4 regions of the Ethanoligenens sp. genome follow, and region 1 is predicted to be linked to each of the others. Evidence: riboswitches for the same ligand, from Rfam matches in the RefSeq annotation. Region 1 holds a riboswitch; each other region holds the start of a gene.

Region 1 (2,200 bases):
AAGGATTGGGAACAAGTCACCAAATCCGCACTGTCATCCGGCAAACCGGTCTGGTCAGAGAACGCATGGATATACCGAATAGAAGAGTCACTTGCCGTGCGGTTTTGTGCAATGGAGAGCATCGCATCACTGGGCTCGACCCCTATAATATTGGCCGCGTATCCCGACCATCCGGCTGTAGATAACCCGGTTCCACAGCCAATATCGACCAGGACGGACGGCTGATGTCCGAGGTATTGCAGGAGGATGGAACGAACCTCCAAGGGTAAAGCCGGGCGCACCTGATCGTAAAAATCAGCAAATTTCGAAAAACGATCCGCATTCTGATGTGCGATTTCCAAAGTTAACAGATCCTCTCTGGTTTGTTTTCCTTTATTATAGTTGGAATGTGGTAAAAGTCAACGGCATAGATAAAATGCCCCGGTATGTGAACCGCACCGCAGAATCATAGCACTGTTGAAATTTTTGTGGTTATAATAGTATCATAAACCAATTGACATTTTGCTGAAAGGGCATATGATATAGGTAACAACTAAATACAGCAATACGGTTGCATCAACCATGCATCAATAGGGAATACGGTGAAAAACCGTGACAGCCCCCGCTACTGTGAGAAGGACAAAGCCTCTTTTGCACCACTGGGAAACCGGGAAGGATGAGGCGGCGGATGAATTTAAGTCAGGAGACCTGCCGTATTGCGTAGATATAATGTCTTTCGGTGGGAAAGAATTATGTAGCGTCGAAATATCTCCACACACCAGCAAGCGTGTGGGATTAGGCATACATGACCAGACTGCCGGATACAGTCTGGTTTTTTCTGTGCACCGATGTAAAATAGGTTGTTGATAACGTGAAATCAAGCATGTATTTGTTAACGGAGTTGGAGAGTAAAAATGATGCCATATTTTGATCAGGAACCACTTGTGATTGGTGATTTGGTAATAAAGACCCCTGTTGTGCAGGGCGGGATGGGTGTGGGCGTTTCCCTTGCAGGGCTGGCCTCCGCTGTGGCAAACGAAGGCGGGCTGGGTGTCCTTTCTGCGGCGGCGGTCGGCATGGTGCACAAAGCCGGCTTTAGTGTACAAGATAATATTGCCGCGGTAAAAGAAGAAATCCGCCGTGCCCGAGGAAAAACCCAAGGGGCTCTGGGCATCAATATTATGGTGGCACTTAGTGATTTCGGGGAAATGGTAAAGGCCTCCATCGAAGAAGGAATCGACGTTATTTTTGCAGGGGCAGGGCTGCCGCTCAATTTGCCTTCGTATATACGGGAAGGATGTAAAACCAAATTGGTGCCGATCATCTCGTCTGCGCGTGCTGCAAAAGTCCTTACCAGACGCTGGCAGGAAAAATATGCGTATACGCCGGATGCGTTTGTGGTTGAAGGCCCTATGGCTGGCGGTCACTTGGGATTTCATCGGGATCAAATCGACAATCCGGCGTATCGGTTGGAAAATTTACTGCAGGAAGTTCTGCAAGCCATTCATCCGATTGAAATGCATGTGGAGCACAAGATTCCAGTTATCGCGGCAGGCGGGATTTTCAGCGGGGCGGACATCAAACGGTTCTTCCATTTAGGCGCATCCGCTGTGCAAATGGGTACGCGGTTCGTCGCTACAGATGAATGTGATGCAGACATCGCTTTTAAACAAGCCTATGTAAATTGTAAAAAAGAAGATATCGGGATTATTCAAAGCCCGGTTGGAATGCCTGGACGCGCCATTATCAATAGCTTTCTCCGTGATGCCGAGCAAGGAAAGAAGCACCCGGCGGATTGCCCGTTTCATTGTATCGTAACCTGCAAGCAGCAGCAAAGCCCGTACTGTATTTTCAAAGCGCTCATCAGTGCGTGCAGAGGTAAATTGGCCAACGGCTTTGCTTTCGTTGGGGCCAATGGATACAAAGTAAACGAGATCGTATCAGTCAAAAAATTGTTTGAAACACTATCGCAGGAGTACCGGCAAGCTACCGTGCTGCAGGAGAAAGAGACGGTTACGGCCACGATCGTCCCGTGAAAGGGCGATCAAGCGTGAATCAATTTGCCGCTGTGATTTGCAACGGGAAACAGGGTATTTTTTTGCGGTCGCTTGTGGGGGGGTTAACGTTCAGCCGCGGTTATTTTGTTTGGCTATTTTCTCAGACAAGTCGTTTAAATACACCCAGCGGTCCATTTTGGCGTTGAGCTCTGTTTCAAGCGCTT
Region 2 (2,200 bases), on a different contig from region 1:
GCATGACCGCGTGCTCTGTGAGACCGACTGCCCGTATATGGCGCCTGAGCCGCTGCGTGGCAGGCGCTGCGATTCCATGATGCTGACGCACACGCTGGCCTGTATAGCCGACGTGATGGGGCTTCCCGTGGAGGAAGCCGCGCATATCACCGCGAACAATGCCCGTGCATTGTTTGGGCTTGATAAAGGAGATGAAAACACATGACCATTACCTACCCGGTCAAAGACGGTCTGTATGTCAATGTGACCAACCGGTGTCCCGATCACTGCACATTCTGTATCCGCAACGAAGGGGACGGGGCATATGGGTCGAACAGCCTGTGGCTGGAGCGCGAGCCGACCGCTGAAGAAATTGTCGTGTCCATTTTGGCAAACGACTTATCTTCCTATAACGAACTGGTTTTCTGTGGATACGGTGAGCCGCTTGAGCGGCTGGACACCGTCAAAACAGTGATTCGGGAAATAAAAGAAAAAGCCCCCTCTTTGCGGGTGCGTATCAATACCAACGGGTTGGCGGATTTGATTGCGGGCCGCCCGACGGCGCAGGAATTGCAAGGGTTAGCGGATGCGGTTTCCATCAGCTTGAACGCGCCGGATGCGGCGACATACCAGCACTATTGCCGCAGTGATTTCGGCAGGGACGCATACGACGCGGTGCTGGCATATGCCCGGGATTGTATGCAGTATATCCCATCGGTGACGCTGACGGTGCTGGATCTTCTCACGCCCGCGCAAATTGAGGCGTGCCGTGCAATTGCCGTGTCCATCGGAGCAGAATTCCGGGTTCGCACGTATATTGCCTGAAGAGAACACAGCGTGCTTGACAATCTGCGTAAAAAGGCTAGGATAAAGGTTAAAAAGTAAAGAATGCGATACGGTTGCATACCATCGGTATGCGAAAATAGGGAACACGGTGCAAAACCGTGACAGCCTCCGCTACTGTGAGAAGGACTACGCCCCGTTTGTGCCACTGGGAGACCGGGAAGGCCGGGGTTGCGGATGAATTCAAGTCAGGAGACCTGCCGTATCAAGGGGACAGAGCGTCTTTCGGTGGAGGGGTGCGGTCACATGGACGGTTTCCGCGCCGCAAGGCACAAAACTACGACATGGACAGGCCGCTGTATGCGGCCTTTTTTCATGAAAAGAGCGCGTTTTGGAGATAATGGAGATGGTTTTTTGAAAAAGCGCATCACAGGGCTGTGGTTCGCGGTGCTATTCATCTGCATAGCGCTGTTGGCGGGATGCGGCAGCAAAAGCACAGCGGTGGTCGCCTCGGTGCCGGATAACGGTATTATCCGCAAGGCCGACTTCCAGCAACTGAAGCAAAGCGACAGGATTGCCATTTATCACGGCACCAGCGGCGGCGTGAAATATACATGGACGTTTATCGGGCGGGACATCCAAAAACCGGCGGATATGAATTTGAAACTGTCGGTCAAATCCGTGACAGCGGAGCAGGCGGATGCGGCACAGCAGTATCAGCAGATTACGTTTGCACAAAAGGGCGCTTTTCCGGGGGAAGCCTCCGTGAGTGTGACGCTGGGGAAAAAATGGGCCGATGGGTCGTATTTGCTGTGTACCGGCCCCCCGGACACTTTGCAGCAGACGGGTACGGCACAGGTGGTGGATGGCGTTGCGACCATCCGTTTTTCCCAAAACAAAGGACCGTATTTGCTGTCGCTAAATAAGATGGCACCAGCGGCGTCTTCCGCGTCTGCGAACGTTTCGTCGGGAGGCACATCCTCAGCCGGCGCATCGGCAGTATCTTCGGCGGCGGGCGCTTCAGGCGCTGCTTCTTCGACGGGTGCATCCGCAGGCGGGGCGACATCCTCCTCCGCGGACAAACAAACCGCTTCCAAAAACAGCGGCAGTACAGCCTCTGTGCCCTCGTCTACGCAAAACACAGGCAGCACGCTTGCCCAAGCCCCCAGCACGTCCACGTCGCAGGAACCGGCGGCTGCCACGCCCAACGCAAATCAGACTCTCCAAGTGAGTCTTTCCATCGACTGCAAGACAGCATTGGCAAACTGGAACAACCTTCCTATCAACAAGCAGGATCATCAAGTGGTGCCCGAGAATGGCATTATTTTAGGGCAGACAAATGTGACCGTGAATACAGGTGAGACTGCTTACAATCTGCTGGTTGCCGTCTGTCAGAAAAACGGCATCCAGATGGATGCCTCAGGCACAGCTCTCGGAA
Region 3 (2,200 bases), on a different contig from region 1:
AAACATTACCGCCTGAGGAGCTCTGGCTGGAAGAACTGCTGGAGGAGGAGCTCTGGCTGGAAGAACTGCTGGAGGAAGACGAGGCGGACACCGTGACGCTGCCGCTCATGCGAACCAGTGCGGGAGCCTGCCCGCTGCGGTCTTTTTTGACCTGATAAGCATAACTGCCCGCGTTGGCAGGTGCGGTAAAGGTTGCGTTTCCGGAAGTGTCCGTTGTTTTGGATGTTCCGTTAAAGGTAACGGTGGCATCTGCAACGGGAACCGTCGAAGTAGTGGGGTTCCATTGGGCATCATACGTTGTTTTTTGGGCGGTCAGAGTCACCGTGAACGGATTTGAGGCGGATGGGGTGCTGGGAGAGACGGTGACTATTGGATACAGCGTGTCTGAAGCGGTAAAGGCGATGATAATGTTGTCGCCATTTGCTGGTTGGAGGGAACTGACACCCAGCTGCGCGTATGCGCCGTTTTGATAGATGCTCCAATAAGTGGAATAGTCGGCGGCCTGTGTATCTGACCCGATGGTAGCAATGTATTTCCCATATTGCGAATCGGACAGTTGATACGAGATATTATTTTGATTCAGCGCTTTCTCAAGCGCGGTTTGCAATGTTTCTCCCGCTGTGAGAGGGACATCTTCGTTCAGCACCGTCTGGCTGGAACCCTCAACACACAGGTGAAACGTGTTTTGTGCATCTGCTGCCGCTGACAGACCGGGAATACTGACAAACAGCAACGCGAAAGCGCAGCAGACAGAAATCCAGCCTTGGAATACTTTTTTCATCAAACCACTCCTCTTTTTTGTCTTCTGTGGTAGGGGGCAAACAAAAACGGCCCTTTTTCTTATAAGAAAAAAGACCGTAACGAAAAACGGGTAAATCCCAATATTGCCGTTTTTACGTCTGTCCTCTCCCTCCGAAAGGATCACATCGTACTTTGCAGGCAGGTTTTCTGGCTTGGCATCGTCCTGTTTTTCCCCTTCCCGATCTTGTTGACCAGTGGTCTAAGAATCCGCATGGATTCTCATGGAAAAACAGTCCGCCTCACAGCAGCGGGGGCTGCACCGGTTTTGAACCGGTTTCCCTATTATCGCGGTAAATAGCCGCGCACCTGTAAAGAGATTGATTCTATTGTAGACGAATTTGCATATAACGTCAAGTAAAATCAGCCGTCTACTGGCCGTTGATCGGCGCAAAGCGTAATCAGCCAAATCTGTGGGGCGGCGCAGATGCGTACCGGCGGCCCGACTGTGCCAATGCCATTTGAGATGATAATGGTGGTGTCGGCATCTTTGACCACGCCGGTGAGATATTTCAACTTGTAATGCGTGTGTCCAAAATAGCTTGGCGCCCATTTTCCCAACACGCTCACTTGACCGCCGTGCGTGTGCCCGCAGAGCATGAGGTCAATGAGGTTGAACGGCAGTTGTTCAGCATAGTCCGGGTGATGAGAAACAAGCACCATAAAGTCATCCGGGCGGGTTTCAGCGAGCATGGGGGAAAGATCCTGCTCGGCGGTGGTGAGATCTCCCACGCCACCCACACGGATGCGCGCGCCGTCCTTCTCCAGCCAATACCCTTTGTTGTCCAGTGAGCAAATGCCTGCCTGCGCCATACATTCTTGGGATAAAGCCGCATTGGTTTTGCGGTCGTGATTGCCAAGCACACCGTAAACACCAAGCGGCGCGGTAAGGGCGGCGGCTTCACGAAAGAAATTGGGAATATGCGCCTGACTGTGGCTCACATAATCTCCGCCGAGCAGAATCACATCGGCGCGCAGACTGTTGGTGAGTGCCACTAGTTCTTTGACGCGCTTGAGAGGAAAGCTTCTGCTATGGTGGATATCGGATAGGAACGCAATGGTTGTGCCGTCAAATGCGGCGGGCAGATCGTGAGACACCAGTCGATATTTTCGTAGGGTAATATTTTCCACTCTGGTCACGTTCCAGCCTCCAGCTGTTCAATTGCGCCGCGCAAAAAACGCGGCGGCGGTCGTTTGCTTTTCATTATATCATACTACGCGGGATGTGGCATGACCAAGCACATAAAAATCGTATGAATTTTTCTGGTAAGCATAGAAATATGAGGTGCATAGATATTAGTGAATGCAAAAAAGGGGCTGTTGCTCAACTTTCGTTTTACAACAGTCCCTTTTAAAAAATGATAGTAACGCTTTGGTAAAGCAGATTATATTTTGAAAAGCA
Region 4 (2,200 bases), on a different contig from region 1:
TGCCGCATGGTATGTTTCTTCCGTGATACGTCCGGATTTAAAATCCCGGCGCAGGGTGCGCACCTCACTTGTTTGGGGGAAAGAACCGATGGTCGTGGTAGGCAGCAGCGGCAATTTCAGCGCCGCCTTTTGAACAGTCCGTCGTTCCTCAAAAGATGGATAGCGTGTAAAATCCTCGCCTTTCAGACGGGATACGGCCGCGCGTACATCGTCAAAACGGAAGGCTGCATCCTGTTTACGAGTTAGAATGGCGCGGTTGTGCAAAAAAGCCGGATTCGTTTCCCACGCCGAATCGTCAGACAACCGTCCCAGCTCTGCCAGTTCCATCAGCTTTTCTTCTGCGAACGCAAGGTGTTCGCGATAGGCATCCGGGATACCCGACTCGTTTTGAACGGTATACGGCACATGCAGTAGGGAGCAGGAGCTTCCCAACACCAACCGATCAGATTCCACCACGTGCGCAATTTGATGAATCAGTGACAGCGTCTGTTCATAGTGGTTGACCCAGATGTTCTTGCCGTTCACTACACCGGCGACCAGTATTTTGCCTTGGGGAAATCCATACTGCTCCAGCAGATGCAGATTCTCCACGCCCTCGATGAAATCCAGCCCTAGCGCGTCAAAATCCATATCAACCAGCATTGTATAACTGTCGCGCACGTCGCCAAAATACGTTTGCAGCAAAATACGCGGACGGTTCGGCATGGCAAGCAGGTCGTTGTAAAGGATGCGAAAGAGCGCGAGATCCTCTTCCGCGAGATCTGTCACAAGACAAGGCTCGTCAATCTGCACCCATTCTGCGCCCAACTCGGTCAGCCGCAAAAGAATCTCATGGAGAACAGGCAGAAGTTCCCCTGCAAGCACACGAAGAGATTTGCCCGAGCGGTTTTCAGCCAACCTTAGAAAGGTGAACGGTCCAATCAGCACCGGACGTGTCGGGATGGCAGCCGCTTTTGATTCCTCAAATTCCGCAAACGGCTTTTCCGAGCCACAGGAAAAACAGGTGTCGTCTTCAATTTCCGGCACAATATAATGATAATTGGTGTTGAACCATTTTTGCATGGGAAGCGCATGCACATCTCCGTGTGAGCCTTGGTAGCCCTTTGCCATAGCAAAATATGTGTCCAGCGCATCCAGCCCCAGATCCCGAAAACGTTTGGGCACCGCGCCAAACAGCACAGCCGTATCCAGCATGCTGTCGTAAAAAGAGAAGTCGTTAGACGGGATAAAATCCACACCCATATCGTGCTGCTTGCGCCACTGCCGCTTACGCAGTTCTGCCGCATTTTGCAGCAACTCCTGTTTCTCCAGTTCGCAGCGGAAATACGCTTCCGTCCATTTTTTGAGTTCCCTGCTCGCGCCAATGCGCGGGTAACCGATAACAGATGTTTTTTTCATTTTTTCCTCCAAATAATGTAGGAGAAAATAGACACAACCTTTTTGCATAAAAATTGTCCCTATCTCCAGTCCCAGAGATGAGAGCAAACAAATCCGGCAGGTCTCCTGGCTTCCTGCTGGGCCTAAAGCCCTGCAGCCGCGCCTTCCCACCCAAACGGCAGTGGCATTTGCGGCAGCCGACACAGGTTACAGTAGTGGGTGCTGTCCGGGATTTTCACCCGGTTCCCTATTCTCCTCCGGCACGGAGGCACCGAATTGTTTTCGCTTGGTCTTATTTTAAGCACGGAGATGCCTTAGTGTCAATATATTTTATCAATTTTGTCTGTTATACTGTACAACAAAAATACTATGCTTAAATATTCAAAAATCATATACCTGGTTATGTTTGATGCCGCTTTGGGGTGAAAAATCAAACGCCATAGACAACCCCGCATTACTGTCACGATATTCTCGTGACAGTGTTTCAAAGAATTTCTTCACAGAAAAAAGTAAAATGGATTTACAACCATCACCGTATCAAGACAAAATTGAAGGGTTTACCACCTGCTTTACACAGACAGTAAACCCTATCAACTGTTTGATGAAAAATCATCATTTACTTTTTGGGGTCAATTCATTTCAGCAAATGACTTTTATTGCTGATACTACTACTAAAATTTATGCGTTCAAATAGGTTTTGCCAAGCACATCGGCTGCAATCAACGCATCATAAAGCGCATCCGGTGTCACGTCGCCCAGCAAATTATGGATGGACTCACCCGGTGCGCACGCTTTTTCAGCCGCAATATGAACACGCTCGGCA

The links. Region 1 has a riboswitch for cobalamin ahead of ABF463_RS02340 (NAD(P)H-dependent flavin oxidoreductase). Riboswitches for the same ligand answer to the same signal wherever they lie in the genome.
Region 2: linked by a shared signal. The riboswitch ahead of ABF463_RS05385 (DUF4430 domain-containing protein) and the one ahead of ABF463_RS02340 (NAD(P)H-dependent flavin oxidoreductase) in region 1 are both predicted to bind cobalamin.
Region 3: linked by a shared signal. The riboswitch ahead of ABF463_RS09395 (DUF4430 domain-containing protein) and the one ahead of ABF463_RS02340 (NAD(P)H-dependent flavin oxidoreductase) in region 1 are both predicted to bind cobalamin.
Region 4: linked by a shared signal. The riboswitch ahead of metE (5-methyltetrahydropteroyltriglutamate--homocysteine S-methyltransferase) and the one ahead of ABF463_RS02340 (NAD(P)H-dependent flavin oxidoreductase) in region 1 are both predicted to bind cobalamin.

What each region holds. Positions count from the first base shown of each region.
Region 1 covers NZ_JBDNLG010000008.1:43,600-45,799, forward strand. The annotation lists gene ABF463_RS02335 (class I SAM-dependent methyltransferase) at 1-341, opposite strand, end outside; cobalamin riboswitch at 531-710, shown strand; gene ABF463_RS02340 (NAD(P)H-dependent flavin oxidoreductase) at 894-2,015, shown strand; gene ABF463_RS02345 (ABC-F family ATP-binding cassette domain-containing protein) at 2,106-2,200, opposite strand, start outside.
Region 2 covers NZ_JBDNLG010000023.1:9,193-11,392, forward strand. The annotation lists gene ABF463_RS05375 (TatD family hydrolase) at 1-205, shown strand, start outside; gene ABF463_RS05380 (TIGR04100 family radical SAM protein) at 202-804, shown strand; cobalamin riboswitch at 859-1,042, shown strand; gene ABF463_RS05385 (DUF4430 domain-containing protein) at 1,177-2,200, shown strand, end outside.
Region 3 covers NZ_JBDNLG010000056.1:6,085-8,284, forward strand. The annotation lists gene ABF463_RS09395 (DUF4430 domain-containing protein) at 1-781, opposite strand, end outside; cobalamin riboswitch at 921-1,126, opposite strand; gene ABF463_RS09400 (metallophosphoesterase) at 1,162-1,938, opposite strand; gene ABF463_RS09405 (glutamine synthetase III) at 2,184-2,200, opposite strand, start outside.
Region 4 covers NZ_JBDNLG010000028.1:24,052-26,251, forward strand. The annotation lists gene metE (5-methyltetrahydropteroyltriglutamate--homocysteine S-methyltransferase) at 1-1,398, opposite strand, end outside; cobalamin riboswitch at 1,476-1,668, opposite strand; gene ABF463_RS06180 (glycerol dehydrogenase) at 2,056-2,200, opposite strand, start outside.